One region of the Pseudocolwellia sp. G5-9 genome, then DNA from elsewhere that is predicted to be linked to it. Evidence: riboswitches for the same ligand, from Rfam matches in the RefSeq annotation. Region 1 holds a riboswitch; the other holds the start of a gene.
What was found. Region 1 has a riboswitch for thiamine pyrophosphate ahead of AC0L5Q_RS05630 (TonB-dependent receptor). Riboswitches for the same ligand answer to the same signal wherever they lie in the genome.

Region 1 (12,316 bases):
GCAAAAACAGTAGTCGCGCTGTCTAAATAAGGAAAGTCTGTTGGGGTATATTTATCCATAAAAAAACCAACACCTAAAGAAACAATACCCAGTATTGCTATAGAAATTAAATGCGTTTTAGCTGAGTATGTTTTCAGTTGAATACTGTTACTATGAAAATCATCGGTAGTTTTATTCCAACAATACCAACCGTAAAAAGCCATTCCCATGTAATACACTTGCAGAAAGCTATCCATCCATAAATAAAATTTATAAAACAAAAAAGTATAAATAGCGGTACTTATAAAAGCTGCCGGCCAACACCAAATGTTTTTTTTAGCGGCAAGTATCACATAAGCGAGTGAAGTAAAAACAGCAGCTAGTTCTAGAAAAGACAATGTTGAATAATAATTTAAAATAACGTCCATTAAAACTTACCCATTATAAGTTGATCATTACAATTCAGCTTCCACTTCTGATCTATTTCCGCCAATAAACTTACAAACAAATACGGCGGCATCAACACTATGGTGAACTTTTTTAATTTCAGACATAACATGATGTACGGCTAAATCGTAATCTCCAAACACTTGCGTGCTCATACCATTAGTAACAACGTTTAAACCATCAACCTCACGAAGTTTTTTAATAAAGTCCCATATTTCTTTCTTAAAGTTTTCTTCTGCTAATGGGTATAAACTTATTTCTATTGATATTTCCATTTTATTTATCTCTTATTCATTTTTTATTAAGCGAGCTATCAGTAATAATATACCGTTTATAGCTCGCTCTAATACTTCTGTTTTTCAACTAAATACTCTTTAAGTATATGTTTATTAAATTAAAAATCATAATTAAATGTAACACCAAAAACGGCAGGTTCACCTAACTGAGTGTAGCCAGATGTTGTATAACCATCGCGTGGATCATTCGGAAATTCAAAACCACGCACTTGGTATTCTTCATCTGTTATATTTCGTGCCCATACACTTACATTCCATTCGTCTTGAGAATAAGTGATTGATGCATTTAACAATTCATAAGCATTTGATTCTTTATCATGACTATCTGAGAAGTAAAAAGAATCTTTACCCTCTATCGATACATTTAATAATAAATTTTCTGTTATCGCGTAATTAGCGCCGATGTTAAATTGATATGACGGCGCGTGCGCTTGCTCACGACCTGATAACGATTTTATTCCATCTTCAGTTTGATATGAAAAGTCTTCATATTCAGTATCAAGTAAACCTAATGAACCATATATATCTAATGTATCTGTTGCTTGCCAACCTGACTCTATTTCTATACCTAAATTTTTACCTTGCGAGGCATTAGAAAGAAATTCAATAAATTCGCCTGCTTGTTCTACTTGATATGAAATTTTCACCTGAACGTCTTTGCGGTCCATATAAAAAGCGGCAGCTCTTAAATAAGCGTCGCCATCAAGGTAGGTGGCTTTAAAACCAAGTTCGTAGTTCATCACAAATTCAGGATCAAATTCACGCTGATTATCTTCGAGGGTTCCGTCGGTATTTACCCCTCCAGCTTTATAACCACGATTGATAGATGCATAAATTAAACTATCTTGCGTTTGATATGACAGAACAATTTTACCACCTATCATAGTGTCTGATGGTTTAGCAGAGAAGTTTGTTGAATTTTCATAATCTGCTTCACGATTTTCAACACGTAAGCCTGTTGTTAAAGTAACATTTTCTGTTAATACGGTGGCTAACTCTGCATATGCTGCCAGTGTTTCTGTATCAAAAGTTGACGAGAAGTCGCTGTCGTATGTATAAATACGCGTTAAATCTGATGTTTCTTGTTTATAGTAAACACCAGTAACCCAAGAGGTTGAACCATCAAATATTTCATCACCTTCTTTAGAAGTAGCACGTAACTCTAACGTTTGTGTTTCTTTTTCTCTAAAGTAATAATCTGTCGATGAATAACCATCAACTTCAGCTAAACAACCTGTAGGTGTAATACATGGATCAGGGAAATAAAGACCATTATCCCAATCATCTGCATTGTATTCATATTCACCATACGCCCAATCTTCATCATAGCCGTAACCAAGATCGCTATTTGCGTAACTCGCTATAAGCACTACATCAGCACTATCCAAGCCTTTATAATTGAATGTAGAAGCAATAGCCGTTGTTTCTTGTGTATCAAAACCAGGCTGGTCTGAGTAAGTTGTGCGGTTGTTGTCTAGTGAAAAAGCATCGTAACCATTATCAAAATCAAAATGCATAACAGTTAAATCAATCGATAAGTCTTTAGAGGCTTCAATAGCTAATTTACCACGAAGGCTTAATTCATCACGGTTATTTACGTCGTCACGATTCAAATAAATGTTATCAATAAAACCATCACTGTTATATTGTTCAGCCGCTAAACGGTATTTAACTTTATCGCTAGCAGGCCCAGAAAGAACAATGCCAGCACCTTTACTACCATAATTTCCCAAGGTCACTTTAACAGCACCTTCAAATGAATCACTCGGTGCATTAGTTTCAATATTAATAATACCCGCTAATGCATTAGCACCAAAGCGTGTGCCTTGTGGGCCACGAAAAACTTCGGTTTGTGCAACATCAAAAAGAGAAGAAACACTACCTATACCGGTAAATTCAACATTATCAATAATTACACCAACAGAAGGATTGATGGGTTCGCTGAATTGACTACGTTCACCAATACCACGTATTTGATAATAGCGTGCTCGTTGTGAGCCACTTGAAAAATTAACGTTAGGTGTTAATGCTAAAACTTCTTCTAAATTTTGAGCATTACGGCGCTTTATATCTTCTTCAGATAGTATGCTAATCGCGTTAGGGATTTTTTGAAGACTAGTTTCTCTGAAATCACCTTTTACGGTAATCACTTCTATAGAAGTCGTGTTTGCTTCTTCGGCAAAACTCGTTTGAGAAAATAAAACAGAAGATATCGCTAAAGCGATTGTAGATAGTTGGTTTGTCATTTGGTTCTCATATAAATATAAAATATGGAACCAGCGCATTTAATGGCGGTGTAAAATTCCCATTCCTACGCTGGCATTATCCAGTTCAGGTTCGAGGGTTTGTGCATTACACATCTCAGCAAATACGTTAACGTTAGTTAAATTGTATTCGCACCCCTTGGTTTGGCGTGAATTTTAACAATATTTAAACGAATGTACAGTGAAGAAGAAGGTAAACGAGGAGTTATATAGCATTTTATTATGTATCTCATAATAAAATGCTATTAGATAGGAGAATAAACGATTAAATAGAAAGCATTTTACCTAAGGGTTCGCCGCCAACTAAGTGCATATGAATATGATAAACCTCTTGGCCACCATGTTTATTACAATTCATAATTAAACGGTATCCGTCTTCATCAATCCCTTCTTCCTTTGCCAACTTTCTAGCAACACTGAACATTCGCCCAAGAGCAAGTTCATCATCTTCAGTGACATCGTTCACCGTAGGAATTAACTTATTAGGAATAATAAGTATATGACTTTTAGCTTGCGGTGAAATATCTCTAAAAGCGGTAACAAGATCGTCTTGATATAACAAAGGCGTTGGTATTTCTTGTCTAACTATTTTAGAAAATATGGTTTCTTCGGACATTATAATTCCTATCAATATTATGATTTATTGTGGTAATGATTTGTTCAATAAACTTTTCTTACTTCCCGTAACCCGCTGCACAATGGATTCAACTAATAAATAATTAACAGGTACTAAAATTAAGGTAATAAAAGTCGCAAATATAATACCAAAACTTAAGGATATTGCCATTGGGATCAAGAATTGTGCTTGAGTTGATTTTTCAAATAGTAGAGGCATTAAACCAAAAAATGTGGTTAGTGACGTTAATAATACCGGTCTAAATCTAGTTTGCCCTGCGGTTAATACTGCATCCATAAGATCAGCACCTTGTTGACGTTTTTTATTTATAAAGTCAACTAACACTAAACTATCGTTAACCACAACGCCAATTAATGCCATCATGCCTAATATACTAAAAATAGTAAGATCCATTCTCATAAACCAATGCCCAACGATTGCACCAATGATACCAAATGGAATAATTGACATAACAATAATTGGTTGAATATAAGATCTAAAAGGTATTGCAAGTAAACAATAAATAATAAAGAACACAAGAATAAGGCCTAGTCCTAAACTACTAAAAGAGTCAGCCTGTTCTTTTGCTTCACCTTCAATTACCAACTTAACACCGGGATATGAAGCAACTAGATTATCCACATAAGGTTGTAGATCTGCACTTAATACTGTCATGTTGGTGACTTTTTTATCTACATCGGCAGTAACATTTACACTACGGAAACGATCAATACGTTTAATAGCTGCAGGGCTTTTCCCTGGAACCAAGCTAGCGATATGTGATAAAGGTACTTGGCCACCTTGTGGCGTTTCAATGAGCATATCGCTTAAACTACTAATAGATTCTCTTTCTTCTCGTGGAAACATAACACTTACACGTACATCGTCTCGACCACGCTGAATACGCTGTATTTCAGAACCAAAGAAAGCACTCCTTACTTGTTGAGTAACATTAGAAGCAGATAATCCCATAGCATAACCTTGCGCATTTAACACAATTTGAAGCTCTTCTTTACCCGTAGATAAACTATCTGTAATTTCAAAAACTGAAGGGTATGTTGCCAATTTTTCTTTAATTTTATTGGCTATTTCTTTTAGCTCTTCAAAATTATTGCCCATCAATTGAAAATCAATCGGTGCACCCGACCGCCCAATCTCAGCTCTATAAGTTAGCTCTTCAGCGCCAGGAAGTTCCCCGATCAAATCACGCCACTCATTCACTAATTGCCTAGAACCTATTCCTGTTGTATTTTGATCTGCAGGTAAAATTTCAAAACGCACACGACCTGTTTCATTATTAGTAATAGCTAGAGTATTTAAAATAATACTATTACCTTCTTCATCCCGGTATTTATCTTGAAGTGTTTTAGCTGCGTTCGACATTTTTTGTACGTAACCGTCAACTACATCAAAACTAGTACCCACAGGCATTGTTAAATCAGCTCGAGCTGTTTCACTTGGAATACGTGGGAAAAATACAAATTTTGTCCAGCCACTCATAATAAATGCGCCGATCAATATAAACACACCTACAAATAACGATAATGTAGTTAATTTATTCATTACCGCTTTTTTAAGTAGTGGTTGATAGTATTTTAAAATTGCGTTTTCAAAACCATCAGCAAATCGCTCTTGCCACATAGAGAATTTAGATTGCTTTGTTTTTTCACTACGTAGTTTCAAATGTTTTAGATGTGACGGTAAAACAAACTTAGACTCAATTAATGAAAATAATAAAACAGGAATAACAATCGCTGGGATTTGGAAGAATATAGCACCACGTCGACCTTCAATAAAAGCTAAAGGCAAAAATGCAGCAACAGTGGTAAGTACACCAAAAGTAACTGGACCAGCAACTTCTTTCGTACCAATAATTGCAGCTTCTAAGCTTGATTTAGATGTATGTGTGTGTCGGTAAATATTCTCTCCCGTGACAATAGCATCATCTACCACTATCCCCAGTACAAGAATAAAACCAAATAGACTCATTATATTAATGGTTACACCAAGAAACGGCATAAAAACAAAAGCCCCCATAAAACTAATAGGGATACCAATAAATACCCAGAATGCTATAGAAGGTCTTAAAAACAATGTTAATAACACAAGGATAAGAATGCCGCCCTGAATAGCGTTTGTAATTAAAGTATTTAATCGACCTTTAACAACTTCAGAATCGTCATCCCAATAATTAAGTTTAAAACCTTCTGGTAAAGTATCTTGTCTATCGTCGATATATTCTCTTACCGCTTCGGCAACATCAATCGCATTTTGATTCCCAATTCTGTAAATATCAATCAGTGCGCCCTGCTGGCCATTAAATCGAGCTCGTAGTGGTCTTTCACCAAAACCGTCATCTACTTTTGCAATATCAATTAAACGCAGTAAAGAGCCATCAGGATTCGTTTTAATAACAATATTTTCATATTGTTCTCGACTATATGCTTGCCCTTTACTACGTATTAATACATCTCCGCCTTCTGTTTTTACATTTCCGCCAGAAACATCTTGAGAACTAACTCTAACGGCATTAACGATGTCAGAAATAGATAAATTATATTGTTTTAATGTATCTTGTTTGACTTCAATAATAATTTCGTAATCACGTACGGCATTCAGCGAAAGTTGAGTAACCTCTGGTAAGTTTAATAAATCATCTCTTACTTTTTCAGCAAATTCTCTAATTTCACGTTCGCTATAATCAGATGAAATAGTTACTGAAATAACATCACGTTTGTTTTGTCTAACTGAAGTGATTGGATTTTCGATACCGGCAGGAAACGTATTAATTGCATCCACTCTGTTTTTTACGTCTGCAAGTAATTCTCTGACATCATAGCCAGGTTCAGCTTCAATAGTGATACTTGCGGAACCTTCAACTGAAGTACTGATCAACTTTTCTATACCTTCAAGATCTTGAACAGCCTCTTCAACTTTTATCGCTAATCCAAGTTCTGCATCTTCAGGTGTGGAGCCTCTTAATTGAACTTTTACCTCTACAATTTCAGAAGCAATTGAAGGAAATACTTCAAGCGGGATATTACTTTTTAATGAAAACACTCCCATCAACAAAATGGTGATCATTAATAAGTTAGCCGCTACATGATTTTTTGCAAACCAAGCAATCATCGCTCTACTCCATTAACATTAGTTTGTTGACTTTCTCTTTTCGCTTTCATGAGTTTTCTTTGCTCAGGTGTTAACTCTTTTCTTAACTTACCGTCACCTTTTCCTCTCATAGCTTGAGCATTTTTCCTTTTATTTGGAGTAACAGCAGGAATACCATCAATTGATGTTACGGCTACTCGCATTCCTGAAGAAACTTGTCCTAATGGCGTTAAAACCAGTAAATCATTTTCAGAAAGTCCTGATTTAATAACTGCCACATTCTTATTTTGCCAAGCAATATCTATAGTTACCCTTTTTAATAAGTCGTTTTCAACAATATAAACATAACTACCTTGATATATAGTTTTATTAGGTATAACTATTGCGTTTTCAATAACTTTGCCTGAAATATTCGCTGTAACATACTGACCTATTTTTATTGGGTTAATATCACTATTTTCTTTACCATATGGGTCATTAATTTGCGCAACTACAAATAATTGCTGAGAATTAGTGTCTAATGCACCCTCTGTTCTCACAATCTCTCCTTGCCAAGATTGTTCACCTATAAGATCGGAATAAAACTCAACTTTAGGTAACTCCTTTTCAGAATTAACCGTAGATGTAAATCGATTAGGCTCAGGTAACACAACATAAGGTAAGTCTTTATTTTTTATCGGTAATCTAATTTCAACGTAATCTACAGCATAAATTTCAGCTAACTTGGTATTTGATGAAATAACCTGACCTATATCAACTTCTTTTTTTAATATACGTCCGGTATAAGGTGCTTTGATATCGCTTCGCTCTAACGCTAATTTAGCTTGCGATAAAGATGCTTCTGATGAGAACACATTCGCTTGAGCAGCCATTAACTGAGGTTTTCTTAATACTAAATCTGGCGCTTGGTCTTGATTTCCTAACCTTATCCAATCTTGTTTAGCTTGTTCAGAACGCGCTTCTTCTTCTTGTAAAGCTTGTTGTGCATTAAATAATGCTGATTTCGCTATTTGTATACTGGTTAACAAGTCTCGCTTGTCTAGTTCAATCAGAGTTTCCCCTTTCTCAAAAAAACCACCCTCTCTAAACTTAGGATTGATTTCAATGATTTGTCCTGACACTTGTGAATATAAAACACTTTGTGTTCGGGGTTTTACCGTTCCATAACTTTCAACATTAATTTTTAAATCTTCTAACTTTACTTTAACAGCTTCAATATTAAGTTTAGCAACATCTTCTTGTTTAAATTTTTTAAGAGTAGGTGGATTAGAAACAACAACATACGCTGTTATACCAAATGCAGCTAAAACAAGTATAGGGAGTATTTTTTTTATAGTTTTCACGTTATTGTTCCTGAATATTTGAAGGATGACTTTCATCATCTAATAAATTTGATTTTAACCCGCCACCCAAAGCTAAATAACTATCAGCTCTATTTTGTAATAATTGATTAGTAAGTTGAATAAGTGTTGTTTGGGCATCAAAGGCGCGTCTTTCAGATTCTAATACAGTTGTATATGTAACTAAGCCTCTCATATATTGGTTAAAAGATAATGTTTGTGCTTCAATCGCATTCACTTGCGCCTCTTTTGAATAAAGTAAACGTTCAATCAAAGATTTTCGTTTACTCATTAAATTTTCAACTTGTGCAAATGCACTAGAGACTTGAGCAAGATACTCTTGTTCTTTTTTAACAACTTCTAGCCTTGCTTGCTCTTCTAAAGAGGCTAAAGTTCCGCCGTTAAATATCGGTGCAGTTAAATTACCAATTAACGACCACGTTAAAGGATTGCCACTAAATAAATCCGTTAACTCTCTGCCTGAATCCCCATAAGTTCCAGTCAACGCAAGCCTTGGAAATCTTTGTTTATGAGCAACAGCAAGAGCCGCATCTAAAGATAAAAGCCCAAACCAACTTGAGGCAATGTCATTTCTTCGTGTTAATAATAAGGCGGGCTTTTCAATATGAAGTTCAGTATTGATTTTAGGAAAAACACTGTCAGCGTGAATAGTCCCTTTTGGATAATCACCTAACAGTAATTCTAAAGATCGTGCTGATTCTTTTACGGTTTGTTTTTGTTGAGCTACACGTGCTAACTCGCTATTCACGTTATTTTTCGTTAGATAAACATCTAAAGCATTATTCAAACCTAATTTATATGATGACTCAATCATATTTAAATTTTTAACAAGATTATCTGCTCTTTCTTGATATAAATTTAATAACTTTTGCGCTTCTATTAAGTTATACCAACCTTTTATGACATTAGTGACTAAAGTCAATTTTTGGTGTTGATATAAAGAATTTGCAGATGCATAAGCAAGTTGCTGCTGTTGTTGTTTATCTGATAACTGCCCCCAAATATCCACTTCATAACTTAAATTAAGTTTTATATTTGCGGAGGTTTGATAGGTTTCAGTATTTTCGCTTAATGTTTTGCTTCTTGTATTATTTGTTGAGAGTGATAGTTCAGGAAAATCACTCGCATTAGATACAGCCAAACGTTCCTTTGCCAAACTCACATTAATCGCTTGCGATTGAAGATCATGATTATTAGCTAATGCAACTTTTATTGCTGCAATAAGAGGTTCATCTTTAAAATCTTTTACCCATGGATCAAAAGTGTCATGACTTTCAGATGAAATGATATTAGTTGAGGCTTCTGTTTGCCATTGCTCAGGAACAACAATATTTTTGCTCTCATCCGTAATAGCAGAAATATTCGAACATGATTGAGTTAAAACTATTATGGGAAAGATTATTCTAGTGAAGGATGAATAACTTTTCTTTTTATACTTATTAGAATCAGCTTTAGTCAAAATAATGCCTGAAAAAGTTAAATATTAGGAACTTGTAATATAAAGTAAATAACTTAATTAAAACAAGCGTTTTAACATTCGCTTACATATTTTATTTTCAGGTAATACTTGAAAAAGAAAAAAGCCAACAACCTTCAGTCATTGGCTTTGTATAGAATATCGATTACGCGTTATAACCGTTCGGATTATTTGATTGCCAGCGCCATGAGTCATTAACCATATCTTCTAAAGACTTTTCGGCTTTCCAGTTTAGTACTGAGGCAGCATGAGCAGGGTTTGCATAACATTGCCCAATATCACCGGGACGACGCTCAACAATTTGGTAAGGAACATCTTTACCACAAGCTTTAGAAAAGGCTTTTACCATTTCTAATACCGAATAACCTTGGCCTGTGCCTAAGTTAAAAGTATGGCAACCCGCATTACCATGTAATGTTTCAATAGCTCGTACATGACCTTTAGCTAAATCAACTACATGAATGTAGTCACGTACACCTGTACCATCAACCGTGTCGTAATCATTACCAAAAACAGATAAAAACTCACGTTTACCTACAGCAACTTGAGTAATAAATGGCATTAGATTGTTTGGAATACCTTTTGGATCTTCACCAATAGTACCTGAAATATGAGCGCCAACAGGATTAAAGTAACGTAATAACACAACCGATAAGTTGCTGTTAGCATTAACCGTTTCACGACACATTTGTTCAACAACTAATTTAGTTTGACCATAAGGGTTTGTTGTACTTAATGGGAAGTCTTCAGTAATTGGAACCGTAGCAGGATCACCATATACGGTAGCAGAAGAACTAAACACTAACGTATTTACGTTATGTTTTTCCATTACCTGCATTAATACACGAGAACCGTTTACATTATTATCATAATACTTAAGAGGAACTTGTGTTGACTCACCTACAGCTTTTAAACCAGCGAAATGAATAACAGCATCAATAGTGTGTTGAGAAAAAGCAGCATCTAATGCTGCTTCATCACGTATATCAGCATTAATAAAAGTAACTTTTTTACCTGCTATCTTTTCAACACGACGTAGTGATTCTTCACTGCTGTTACTTAAATTATCAACAATAACAACTTCGTGGTTCGCTGCTAGTAATTCAATACATGTGTGAGAGCCAATATAACCAGCTCCACCTGTTACTAATATTTTCATGAAAAAATCTCCAGTATATTTTTAATATTTAGTCCATAAACACTTATTTAAAAATGTTTTTTATCAACAATTGCACCGTGGTGTTGAACAACAATAGAAGCGACGCGAGCTGCGCTTACTAGTGCTTCTTGTATACCTTCACCTTTTAGACGAGCCGCTAAATAGGTTCCAGCAAACGAATCACCAGCAGCTGTTGAATCAATCTGTTTTGCTGCAGGAGTAAAAGGTAGATGATACTCTTTATTTTCTTCATCGTATGCATAAACACCGTCTTTCCCACATTTTATAACCTGTTCATTTACATTGAATTTTTTCATGTAAGAAATAACAGACTCTCGATCATTTTGATTTAATAAATCGCTATGATCTTCTAAACCAGGTAATACAAGATCACTTCGGCTGTATATTTCTTCTAACCAATGGATTGCGTGTTCTTTACTGTTCCACATTCTAGGACGGTAATTAGGATCAAAAACAATTTTTGCCCCTTTACTTTTTAACAAATCGATTAACGACATTAATTTTTGCTTATCTTCGTCACTAAAAATAGCTAATGTTATGCCACTAAGGTAAACAAAATCAAAAGCACTTTCTGATAATTGTTTAACATCCACTAATTGCATTAACTGTGTTGCAGCAGAGCCGTCACGCCAATAAGAAAAGCTTCGTTCACCTTCATCATCTGTAGTTATTGAATAAATACCAATAGGTTTATCTTGCGATGTTTTTACAAAATCAGAATCTATACCTTCCGATTTCCATACATTGAGCATTTCTTCGCTAAAACCATCTTTACCTACTGACGATAAATATTGAATAGTAGCTTCAGGAAAATAACGTTTAGCGTATACAGCTGTATTATAGGTATCGCCAGCAAAAGACTTTACTAAACAGTTATTATTATCGGTTCGTAATTCGAGCATACACTCACCAATGATTAACATAGACGACACGGTCATTCTCCATATAAAATACAATAAAAAAGGCTAGTTATTACTAACCTTCAATTATATCTATTATTTTAGGTATAGCGCTACCATCATATAGTATTATCTTAGATTTAAATCTTATTAGCTCAAACAAAATCTATTTTAGAGGAAGCCTCAGCATAAAGAAGTGGTAACATTTTTTGATAACTATTTTGTAAACTTTGAATAAATTGTTGATTATTAGCTAACTCAACTTTAAATACTTGTTCGATTGAACATAATATTTGAATATCGTGTTCAATATCATCATTACATAGCGAAACTTTTTTCAGTAAGTTATCGGCTAAAGGATCCACTAACTCTTCTTTTTCGATACAACGTTTTCGCAAAAATAAAAACCAAGCAACAATAGCTCCACTTAACGACTCTATACTTCGCTTATCATGAAGGTTTTGTTCAATGATAGGAAGTATTCTCATTGGAAGTTTTTGTGAACCATCCCAAGCAATTTGAGCTAGTAAGTGCCTTATGGCTGGATTTCTAAAACGTTCAAAAATTTCATTGCTATAAGCTTTAGCATCAAGTTCTTTAGGTGAAATAAACGATGGAATAATTTCTTCATCTATCATTTTTTCAATAAAAGTTACTAGTTCAGGGTTTTGCATTGCATCAAAAACTGT
Region 2 (12,316 bases), 2.0 Mb from region 1:
ATTAAACCTTTACCTTGCGTTTCACGTATTTGCTGACACAAATTAGTTTTACCCGACAAACAGAATTTACACTCACGACATTCAGGTGTGTAAAGTGGAATAACGTGATCGCCAACCGCAACGCTAGTTACGCCTTCACCAACTTGTTCAACAATACCACCGCCTTCATGACCTAAAATAGCAGGAAAAATGCCTTCTGGATCTTCTCCCGAGAGGGTAAATGCGTCGGTATGACAAACACCCGAAGCAATAATTTTAACTAATACTTCGCCTTTTCGTGGCAGCATTACATCAACTTCTTCAATACTTAAAGGTTGATTAGGGCCCCATGCTATGGCGGCTTTTGATTTAATAAATTGGTCTGTCATGATTAATACCTTTAATCTGCTTATTACCTAATATATTTAATGTATTCACATAAAAATTAGGGTCTATGGTAATTGATGGATCTGCTGTTGTTAATTCAATTTCAGCCCACTCAGATGTAGGCGTGATCCATTTTTCTTTATTATTAATAAATATTTTAACAGGCATATTAAAATCTTTAACGGTATTACTCCATTTTATTTTTAATATTTTATCTTTAACAAAAAACTCAAAGGTAGGAATTCGTACATCTCTTAAGTATTGGTTAAATACTTTAGAAAAATCTAGGCCAGTATGCTCATTAATATAATGTTCTACTTGTTGAGTAGTCACCGTTTTATGGAAAAATTCTTTATTCAAACCGCGTAATAGATTACGCCAAGTGGTATCGTTATTCACGATTTGTCTTATGGTATGTAACATATTGGCACCTTTGTCGTACATATCGCTTGAACCTTCTTGATGAACATTATACTTGCCAATAATTGGGCTCGTATTTTGAATATTCAACCGTTGGCCTCTAACATATTCAAAGGCTTTTTCTTTGCCAAAATGATATTCAACAAATAGGTTTTCTGAGTAGCTCGTAAAGCTTTCATGTATCCACATGTCGGCAATATCAACACTGGTTATATTATTGGCAAACCATTCGTGTCCTGTTTCATGCACAATAATAAAATCAAACAGTAAGCCAACACCTGTTTGACTACGGTCTGAACCTAAATAACCGTTTTTATAGCCATTGCCATAAGTCACAGAACTTTGATGTTCCATACCTAAATAGGGCGCTTCAACTAGCTTGTAGCTATCTTCATAAAAAGGATAAGGACCAAACCAATATTCGAGTGCTTCAATGGTGCGTTTAGCTTCTGCAAATTGCTTTTTGGCCTTGGTTAAATTATCGCGTAAAACATAATAATTCATATCAAGTTTGCCGTTTTCGCCTTGGTAAACTTCATTAAAATTAACGTAATCGCCAATGTTAATATTTACGCCATAATTATTTATTGGATTAGTTACTTTCCAGTGATAAGTTTTCGTTTTAGCGGTTTTGTTATGTTCAATTTTAATTAATCGACCGTTAGATACATCAAACAAATGCTCAGGCACTTCAACACTTATTAATACGCCGTTATCAGGTTCGTCGTAGGCATGGTCTTTATTAGGCCACCAAATACTAGCACCTAAACCTTGGCAAGATGAAGCAATAAAATCGATATCGTTTTCGTCTTTATTCCACGTAATACCTCCATCCCAAGGTGCTTTTACCGCTTCTTTTGGAATACCTGAAAAATGCATCACTACTGCATATTCTTTACCTATTTCGGCATTAGGCTGAGTATTAATAAAATACGAATAACCTTGTTGAGTAAATTTTAAAGCTTGGCCATTTTGTGTGACTTTTTCTAATATCAAAGGTTGCTGAAGTTCTATTTGCAGAGGTTTTTGTTGGCTTAATACACGATACTTCATGGTGTTAGTGCCTGAAATAGATTTACTTGCAGGATCAACGTTAATATCAAGATGGTAATGAGTTAAATCCCACCACGCGCGTTCTGGTGTAATAGAACCACGTAAAATATCTTGTTGCGAAACTTCATCGGCAGCAGAAAAAAGTTGTTTGGCAAAAGCTTGTGGTGCAAAGCATAAAATAAAAATGAGCAGCGAGCTAAATAGAGTAGTTATTGTCATAGTTGTTACATATCAGTTGTTATCCTTTCAAGATAATATCAACGATATTGGGCATTACAACACCATAACCGTTGAAATAACATTTGCGTGCGCTTAAGTGTTCACGTTAGAATCATGCTACGTTTAGCTTAGGCTAACGTAGAAAACTTGTCGGAGTGCCAAAGGGCTGAGATCGCGAAAGCGGGAACCGTAGAACCTGATTAGATTAACATCTGCGAAGGGAACAAGTACAAACATCGAGTATCTATTGCTTGGTGTTTCACTCGTTTATACCAAAAATATACCCAATACAGCTCCGCCTATTTTTTATTGATTATAATTAAATAAGGTGAGAGAAATGACAACAGAAAACAAACCACAAACCAGACGCGAAAAACGTGAAGCTGCTGAAGCTTTTCTAAAAAACGTGTCAGATCAATCGTTTCCTAATTCAAAAAAAGTGTATGTGCAAGGCAAAATTCACGATATCAAAGTGGGTATGCGTGAAATTACCTTAACAGACACTTTATTGCCTGGTAGCGCAAAAGATAATCCTCAGTACGAAAAAAATGCGCCACTATGTGTTTACGATACCTCAGGTTTTTATACGGACGAAAACGTAGAAATTGATGTACACAAAGGTATTCCGCGTTTACGTGAAAGCTGGATTGAAGGCCGTAACGATGTTGAAGTACTTGATTCAAAAACATCGGTTTATACTCAGCAACGTTTAGCTGATGAAGGTTTAGACCACCTACGTTTTGAACATTTACCTAAAGTACTACGTGCTAAAAAAGGTAAAAACGTTTCGCAAATGCATTACGCCAAACAAGGTATTATTACGCCAGAAATGGAGTATATCGCCATTCGTGAAAACCTTAAGCGTGAAGAAGTTAAAGACGAAATGTTACTGCAACAGCACAAAGGTCAGTCTTTTGGTGCGAGCATTCCTGAGCAAATTACCCCTGAATTTGTACGTGATGAAGTGGCTCGTGGTCGCGCAATTATTCCTGTAAATATTAACCACCCTGAATGTGAGCCTATGATTATTGGTCGTAACTTTTTAATTAAAGTAAACGCCAACATTGGTAACTCAGCGGTAACTTCTTCCATTGAAGAGGAAGTTGAAAAGCTGGTTTGGTCAGCTAAATGGGGCGCTGACACCGTAATGGATTTATCAACAGGGCGTAACATTCATGAAACTCGTGAGTGGATTTTACGTAACTCGCCAGTACCAATTGGCACCGTACCTATTTACCAAGCGTTAGAAAAAGTAAACGGTGTAGCTGAAGACTTAACGTGGGAAATTTTCCGCGATACCTTAATTGAACAAGCTGAGCAGGGTGTTGATTACTTTACGATTCATGCCGGCGTATTATTACGTTACGTACCTATGACGGCTAAACGTGTAACAGGTATTGTTTCGCGCGGTGGCTCTATCATGGCTAAATGGTGTTTAGCGCATCATAAAGAAAACTTTTTATACACTCACTTTGAAGACATTTGTGAAATTTTAAAACAGTACGATGTGTCATTCTCATTAGGTGATGGTTTACGTCCCGGTTCGGTGGCAGACGCTAACGACGAAGCACAATTTGCTGAACTACATACGCTAGGCGAATTAACTAAAATCGCTTGGAAGCATGATGTTCAAACCATTATTGAAGGTCCAGGTCACGTGCCATTGCACATGATTAAAGCTAACATGGAAGAGCAACTTGAACACTGTGGCGAAGCGCCATTTTATACCTTAGGCCCATTAACGACTGACATTGCACCGGGTTACGACCACATTACTTCTGGTATTGGTGCGGCTAACATTGGTTGGTATGGCTGTGCCATGCTGTGTTATGTAACACCTAAAGAGCATTTAGGTTTACCCAATAAAGACGATGTAAAAGAAGGCTTAATTACTTACAAAATAGCGGCTCATGCTGGCGATTTAGCGAAAGGTCATCCGGGTGCTCAAATTCGTGATAATGCGATGAGTAAAGCGCGTTTTGAATTCCGTTGGTACGATCAATTCAATATAGGTTTAGATCCTGAAACAGCTAAGTCTTACCACGATGAAACCTTACCGCAAGAATCAGGAAAAGTAGCTCACTTTTGTTCAATGTGTGGCCCTAAATTCTGTTCAATGAAAATATCTCAAGAAGTGCGTGATTACGCCGCTGATTTAGAGTCAGGTCAAAAGATTGAAATTCAATTATTAGATGAAATGATTGTATTAGACGCATCTGCAGCAGCCCAATCTGAAGTAGAAAAGGGCATGGCAGAAAAATCAGCTGAATTTAAAGCCACAGGTAGTGAAATTTACCACCCTGCAAAAGCGTAATAATTGTTGTGAGCATTAATATAGCCATTATTGGCGCTGGCTTAATGGGAAGACTTATAGCCCTGTCGTTAATGCGACAAGGTTATAAGCCAACCTTGATAGATAAAGACGACACCAATGCACGTAATAGTGCAGCTTACGCGGCTGCAGGATTACTTACGCCACTAGGCGAAGCTATGCATTGCGAACCTAATATTGTTGAAATGGGGTTGGAATCTCTCAAGTTGTGGCCAGAGTTTTTAGCCACACTTGACGAGTATACTTTTTTTCAGCATGAAGGGGCTATAATGGTCAGCCATACGCAAGATCAAGGTGATTACTTACATGTGGCTCGTTACCTTAAAAACCATTACCCACAATACCCAACACAAGCATTAAATCGACAACAGCTTGAATCTCTTGAACCTGAATTAGGTCGTTCGTTTAACCAAGGACTGTATCTTCCACAAGAAGGTCAAATAGGTAATCGAAAGCTGTTAATTGCCTTAAAAACCCAATTACAACAATCATCCGTGCATTGGTTAAGTGAAACCGAAGTGGTTGATATTGAAAATGTTGAACGGGGTTGCCTGTTAACTTACCGATCTGTAAAAACTAAGGATGCTAAAGCAATTACGCAAACATTCGATTTAGTCATTGATTGTCGAGGTACAGGGGCAAAGTCGTTGTCGAGTTCGGCTAGCGGTAATAATAAAAGTAATTTGAAAGATTTACGTGCAGTACGTGGCGAGCTATTTCAGTTGTTCGCACCTAACGTAAATATTTCTCGACCTATTCGGTTGATGCATCCACGTTATCAATTGTATATAGCACCTAAAGGCAAAGGGTTTTATGTTGTAGGAGCAACCGAAATTGAAAGCGATGATACTTCTCCAATGACGGTTCGTTCAGCGATGGAATTACTGAGTGCAGCTTATAGTGTTCATCCGGGGTTTGCAGAAGCCAATATTCGACAGCACGTTAGCCAGTGTCGTCCAGCTTTTAGTGATAATCAACCTAAAATTATGACCAACCAGCGTCTTATTCAAGTAAATGGCTTATATCGTCATGGTTTTTTAATCGCTCCTGTTGTACTTAAGCAGCTTGAGTCTTTGATTAGTGTTTTAAAAGAAAGCTATAGCAAGGGTGAAGAACCTAATGAAAGTGAATACTCACATTTTAAGTATTCACATTTATTGCCTATTACTTGTAGTGAGCAAAGTCGGGTAAATGAGATAGAGAACATAATCTAAGATGAATATTTTTATTAATGGTGACCGATTTACCATCGAAAATAGTGAACACAGGAACGTTTTTGTTGCTAACGCATTGCAGCAATTTTTAAATGAAGATCAACAACAAACAACTTTTGCCGTAGCGCTGAATAGCGACTTTGTCGGTAGGGGTGATTATGGCAGAACCCCGCTTAAAGAAGGCGATAGCATTGATGTGCTATTTCCTATTCAAGGTGGATAACGCGTTAGGTATTAATTTATGTCATTAACAATTTACGGACAAACATTAAATAGTCGGTTACTTATTGGCAGCGCGCTGTATTCGTCGCCTCAAATAATGAAAGACGCCATTTTAGCCAGTGGTTCGCAAGTGGTTACTTTGTCGTTAAAAAGACAAAATCCAGCAGATAACTCAGGCGTTAAAATTTGGCAATACATACAAGATATTGTTGCCCAAACTAACGGATTTTTATTACCGAATACGGCTGGCTGTAAAAGTGCGAAAGAAGCCATAACACTCGCCAAAATGAGTCGAGAAATTTTCGATACTGACTGGATTAAGCTCGAAGTTATTGGCGACGATTACAATTTACAGCCAGATCCCATCGAATTATTAAAAGCAACCGAGCAACTGATTGCGGATGGCTTTAAAGTGTTACCCTACTGTACTGATGATCTAGTACTTTGCCAAAGGCTGAGTGATTTAGGTTGTGAGGTGGTTATGCCTTGGGCCTCGCCAATAGGAACAGGTAAAGGATTAATGAATCCTTATAACCTTGAAACTATACGTTTGCGCTTACCTAATACCACGCTGATTTTAGATGCTGGTATTGGTAAACCGTCTGACGCATGTTTGGCTATGGAAATGGGTTACGACGGCGTACTACTCAATAGCGCAGTAGCTTTAGCGGATAATCCGGTAGCGATGGCAAAAGCGTTTGCTTTGTCGTTACAGGCAGGGGAGTTGGCCTATGTAGGTGGTGTTATGCCAGAGCGACAGACAGCTCACCCATCGACACCGACATTAGATACGCCGTTTTGGCACCAAAATAGCTCATAAATACTGCGATAATTGACTATTTTGTTGGCTCACTACTTGCTGTATCAATTAATTAGAGTGATATTTTTTATTATAAACATTAAATAATTTGAGAGTTGAATATATGATGACATCTAATAAACCGATTGTTTGGACTATCTCTGGCAGCGATTGCTCTGGTGGCGCTGGAATAGCAGCTGATATTAAAACAGGTCATGCGCTTGGGGTTGATGTTTGTCATTTAAGTACAGCGAATACGGTGCAAAACTCTCAAACTTTGCTGTCGGTTAATCCTGTCGATGTAGACATTTTAGCGCAACAAGCACAGTTATTATTAAACGATAAAATGCCAAGTGTGATCAAAATAGGTTTGCTGGCGAATATTGAACAAGTTGCTTGGTTGGCCGATTTTTTGGCGACGTTAAAGCAACATCATCATTCCATTAAAGTGGTGTACGATCCTGTTGGTCATGCTTCGGTAGGTGGTAAGTTTTCTAATTTATCTGTAGTGGAACTTGCACCCTTATTGAGCGTTATCGATGTTATAACGCCTAATAGTCAAGAAGCACAATGGTTAGCAGGTTTAAATAGCGACAACATAAAAAATTTAGCTGAACGCATTATTGGATTAGGTGTAAAATCGGTCATCATAAAAGGTGGGCATCCATTAACAAAGTGTGTACCTAATAATATTTCTTGTTTAGATTACTGCTTACATACCTTAACAGATGTCGACTTAAGTAAAATGAGTCAAGACAAAACCATAGAGTACGGTTTACGCTCAATTAAAGTTGATACTGATTATAGCCATGGTGGCGGTTGTAGTTTTGCGAGTGCATTCGCTGCTTTTGTTGCTCATGGTCATTTGGTACGAGATGCTTTTACTTTGGCTAAAGCTTTTATTAATAAAGGGTTAAGTAAAAACAAAGGTAAACATGATCACTACGGCGCTTTTGAACAAACCACTTGGCCGATTCAAAAAGAGTATTTTCCCGTAGTTTCAACAGATATTAATGACAAATACTGCGAACTTAGCGCATTTAAATCGTTAGGTTATACACGAAACAAACAAAAGTTAGGTTTATATCCGGTTATTGATTCACTTTATTGGTTAGAGCGTTTGTTGCCGCTGGGGTTACATATTGTTCAGCTACGCATAAAAAATAAAACTGAAGCCGAGTTAGATGCAATTATTGCTCAAGCGGTCGAATTAGCAAAAAACTATCCTGATACTCGCTTATTTATTAACGATTACTGGCAGTTGGCAATAAAACATGGTGCTTATGGCGTACATATTGGTCAGGAAGATTTACAAACCACGCCGCTTGATCAAATACATAAAGCAGGTTTACGTTTAGGTATTAGCACCCATGGTTGTTACGAGTTTTTATTAGCACAACAGTTAAAGCCCTCGTACTTGGCGATTGGCGCTATTTATCCAACTAAAACTAAAAACATGACAGGGCAAATTCAAGGCGTTGAAAACCTAGCTGATATTTTAGCGTTAAGCACTGATATTCCAGTTGTTGCGATTGGTGGTATTAATCATGAAAGAGCGCCTGAAGTTTTAGCAACAGGCGTAGATAGTATTGCGGTGGTTACTGCTGTTACAGAAGCTGAAAGCCCTGAAAATTCAGTAAGATTCTTTCAAAATCTATTAGCCTAATAGGATTTATTATTAAGGAACTAACTGATAAATATTACCGCTAGCATAATCTGCTGTATATATTTCACCTTTGGAATTTAGTGCGAAAGTTGAAAGGTTAATACCTGTGGCATCAAATAGTTTGATCGGAGTGGAAAAATCCGGAAATCTTGTCGCCCAAACACCACCTAAAATAAAATCAGCATATATATAATGGTTGTGTAATTCAGGTATCAATTTGCCTGTATATACATAGCCGCCAGTAATCGATAGACCATCTTTATGTGTGTAAGTTACTTTAGGTAAAGTTAAACCTTTTTGGTTACAATCTTTTTCGGGTTTAAAGCATTCATCACCTTCCATTGTATTCCAGCCAAGGTTTTGTCCTTTTTCAACAACAGAAATTTCTTCAATTTTACTTTGGCCTACATCAGCAACAATTAATGTGTCGCCAGCAAATGAAAAGCGCCAAGGGTTTCTTAAGCCATAAGCCCATATTTCTGGCCTAAAGTTAGCCGTTGCAATGAAGGGATTATCTGTAGGAACAGCATAAGGGACTTTGTCACTGGTATTAATATCAATACGTAACATATTGCCGAGTAAGGTTTTAGTATTTTGACCATGCCCTTTTGGATCTCCGCCTGCGCCACCATCACCCATGCCAATATATAAAAAATTATCAGGCCCAAAAGCTAGTTGTCCGCCATTATGGTTTTGATAGGGCTGTTTAATTTCTAAAATAATTTTTTCGTTAGATAAACTATAATTTTCAGCGTTTTTGTTTAAAGTAAATCGAGAAACTCGAGTTCTACGTTCACCTTCTTTTGGAAAGTAGTTAATAAATAAAAAATTATTTTTTGTGTGATCGGGATGAAATGCTAGGCCTAATAGCCCCATTTCAGTGTCACTTTTTACAGCGAACTCATGTACGGTATGTATTTTTTTAGTTAATAGATCCGTAAATATTAGTTTTCCTTTTTTTTCTGCTATTAATAATTCTATATTTGAATCAGGAAAAAATTTTACATCTGTAGGTTGCTCTATGCCTGTTATCACTTCTTTTAACTGTACTGCTTGGGTGTAAAAAGAGATAAATAAGACGATAAAAATACTGAGTTTCATTTTTATTTCTTTAACTGTATGTACGGTGATTTGATATTACAGATAAAAAAAACATAAATAAAATATATATTGTTAATGTTCAACAAAAATGGTTTTTCATCATATTAAATTACTTAACCTCAACTCGGGTTAATGAATGTTAGATAATGAATTAAAATTATTATTTATCAAAACCTTAACCTGTACCGTTGTTTTCCTAAGTTATATTAGTCTCTCAACATTGATATTTTTGTGTATAACAAGGCGAATTTAGCATAAAAATAGCTTGTTGAGTAACTTTGCTTATCCCGAGCTGAGGTTACTTATTATTAATTACATACAGCTTAGCGAAACGTGGAACTTAAGGCTTCTAAGGCGTTAGCATTTTCATTCACTTTAATACTGCTTTCGTTAACATTTTCTGCACTTTCTGTGTTTTGTTTTGAGATAATATCAATAGCATGGATGTTTTTATTAATTTCATTGGCTACAGCACTTTGTTCTTCAGCGGCGGTTGCTATTTGAGCGGTAATATTACTCACGTTATCAATCATAGATTTTATACTATTCATGCTTGATTTCGCTTCGTTCGTGTTTAACACACAGTTGTTGGCATCATCACGACTGACAAGCATTATATTACTCCATGAAGTTAATGTGCTTTGTAATTCAACTACTGAGTTACGAATATGCTCAGTGGCTGATTGGGTTCGACTAGCTAATGTTCTTACTTCGTCGGCAACAACAGCAAATCCTCTACCTTGCTCTCCTGCTCGCGCTGCTTCAATAGCTGCGTTAAGAGCAAGTAAATTAGTTTGATCGGCTATACCTTCAATTTCATCCATTATTTTGGCTATATTGGCAGCATCTTGAGTTAAACTTTGCGCATTCGATGCAGCGTTTTCGACTTCTTGTGAAAGCTTACTAATTTTTATTTCGCTTTCATCAATCGTATTTATTGATTTATCACACTGTTCAACAATATCTACCACTTTATCATGCGCTTCAGCAGTACTCTTACTTACTTCATTTATTGTGGTACTCATTTGTGTAATGGCTGTAGCTAATTGATCAAGTTGATTATTTTCTTCAAGTAAACCATTTAATGTTTGTTCTGATGACTGAGAAAGTCCTGAAGCTAAACCGGTTAATACGGTGCCAGAGTCATGGCTGCGACCTAAAATAGTCCTCACTTTGGCATGTTGTAAAAGAGATGGGTAATTTAATAATGCGCCAATACCTTTACCTGCGAATAATAAGCGTGAAGGGCTGTCGTATTTTTCTTTAATATTTTTAACATGTTTGGGTAATACGAGCATTTCCTCAGTAAAAATAGCGATAAACAAAATAAAGCTAATAAGCTGAATGACTGCAGCTGAAACACTGTAATTTATACCTATAAACACGGTACTGAGTGTAATAAGTATTAAAGCGATAAGGCGTTTTAACGGAATGTTTATAGAGAATTCAACCGATATTTTTTTGTTATTTAATTTGTCGTACAATTTAGTCGCTGCAATTTTCTGTGCTTGACTAGGGCAGGTGCGTACAGACTGATAACCAATAATTGTATCGTTTTCATATACAGGTGTAACGTAGGCGTCTACCCAGTAATAATCTTTTTTGTTTTTACAAAGGTTTTTTACCATGCCTCGCCATGAATCACCTCGCTTTAATTTCGCCCATAAGTCTTCAAAGGCTGCTTTCGGCATTTCAGGATGGCGGACTATATTGTGATGCTGACCAATAAGCTCTTTGGGCGAATATCCCGATATTTGAGAAAAGTTGTCATTAACGTAGGTAATATCACCCTTTAAGTTAGTCATAGAAATTAATTGTTCTGATGATGCAAAGGTGACTTCATTGCCGAGTCCATTCATAAAAAGGGATCCACGTTTTGTGATGTATAAGGTTATTTTCTTAATACATTAAAATTATAGGGTTATCGTATAATACTAGCAGTTTTAATGGGGGTAGTATAAAATTGGAAAAATTTTTTTAATAAAAACAGTATGGTTTTGTAAGATAAATTTTACTTATAAAAAAACCACTATAAATAGTGGTTTTAATGTTGGTTGTGTTAGCTGTTTTACTTTAAAGAAGCAATATATTGCGTTAGTGCTTCAATATCAGCGTCTTCAAGTTTCATAGCAATATTGCGCATCATTTTTGCTTTGTCGTTTGCGCGTGTACCCGTACGGAATTTTTCAAGCTGAGATTTAATGTAAGCTGCACTTTGTTGGCCAATAACAGGGAAACCTGCTTTATCCATACCTTGACCTGTAGCACCATGACAAGCAACACAAGCAGTAATTCCACGAGAGGCATCACCACCTAAATAGAGTTTTTTGCCCTTTTCATTGGTTGTATCTGAACCAACAGCCATTTTTTGTGAAGCAAAGTATGCACCTAAGTCTGCCATGTCTTGTTCTGATAGCGCCATTGTCATACCACCCATGATTGGATCTGCACGACCTTCTTTACCACCCGACGACATACCTAATTTAAAATCAGCAAGTTGTTTAGCGATATAAGCTGCACTTTGTCCTGCTAATTTAGGGTATATGGCAACTGCTCCATTACCGTCTACGCCATGACATGCTGCACACATAGCTGACTTGCCTTTACCTGCGTCAGCGTCGCCTTCAATAGCTGATGCCGTGTTAAGTGCACCTAGTCCTAATAATAGTGTCAAAAGTATTTTTTTCATAAATGACTCTCTGTTTAACGCTAATAATTAGCGTGTCATGGGTTAAGTAATTCGATTGGTATCGCTAGATGAACGCATTTTACACTAATTTAATGATTGTTAAATATATTACCTTGTATATTCAACAAAATTAATAAAAATAGCGAGCGGCAAAGGCAAGTTGTCTTTCGGTTAAATTTATTGGGTTGTTGGTATACATTCGCCCTGGGCGGTAGCTATCAATCCAGGTAAATTC

Region 2: it holds a riboswitch for thiamine pyrophosphate, as region 1 does, so the genes downstream of both, thiC (phosphomethylpyrimidine synthase ThiC) here and AC0L5Q_RS05630 (TonB-dependent receptor) in region 1, are expected to answer to the same signal.

Annotation. Positions count from the first base shown of each region.
Region 1 covers NZ_CM147893.1:1,291,217-1,303,532, forward strand. Annotated here, with positions in the region: gene pnuC (nicotinamide riboside transporter PnuC) at 1-407, opposite strand, end outside; gene AC0L5Q_RS05625 (YkoF family thiamine/hydroxymethylpyrimidine-binding protein) at 435-701, opposite strand; gene AC0L5Q_RS05630 (TonB-dependent receptor) at 821-2,968, opposite strand; TPP riboswitch at 3,014-3,136, opposite strand; gene AC0L5Q_RS05635 (HIT domain-containing protein) at 3,252-3,602, opposite strand; gene AC0L5Q_RS05640 (efflux RND transporter permease subunit) at 3,627-6,731, opposite strand; gene AC0L5Q_RS05645 (efflux RND transporter periplasmic adaptor subunit) at 6,728-8,053, opposite strand; gene AC0L5Q_RS05650 (efflux transporter outer membrane subunit) at 8,055-9,530, opposite strand; gene galE (UDP-glucose 4-epimerase GalE) at 9,694-10,707, opposite strand; gene AC0L5Q_RS05660 (sugar kinase) at 10,755-11,651, opposite strand; gene AC0L5Q_RS05665 (mannitol dehydrogenase family protein) at 11,783-12,316, opposite strand, start outside.
Region 2 covers NZ_CM147893.1:3,335,444-3,347,759, forward strand. Annotated here, with positions in the region: gene AC0L5Q_RS14385 (S-(hydroxymethyl)glutathione dehydrogenase/class III alcohol dehydrogenase) at 1-368, opposite strand, end outside; gene AC0L5Q_RS14390 (M1 family metallopeptidase) at 349-2,058, opposite strand; TPP riboswitch at 2,200-2,298, shown strand; gene thiC (phosphomethylpyrimidine synthase ThiC) at 2,396-4,372, shown strand; gene AC0L5Q_RS14400 (FAD-dependent oxidoreductase) at 4,381-5,604, shown strand; gene thiS (sulfur carrier protein ThiS) at 5,606-5,827, shown strand; gene AC0L5Q_RS14410 (thiazole synthase) at 5,846-6,646, shown strand; gene thiE (thiamine phosphate synthase) at 6,750-8,291, shown strand; gene AC0L5Q_RS14420 (PQQ-dependent sugar dehydrogenase) at 8,304-9,392, opposite strand; gene AC0L5Q_RS14425 (methyl-accepting chemotaxis protein) at 9,716-11,251, opposite strand; gene AC0L5Q_RS14430 (c-type cytochrome) at 11,461-12,081, opposite strand; gene AC0L5Q_RS14435 (hypothetical protein) at 12,212-12,316, opposite strand, start outside.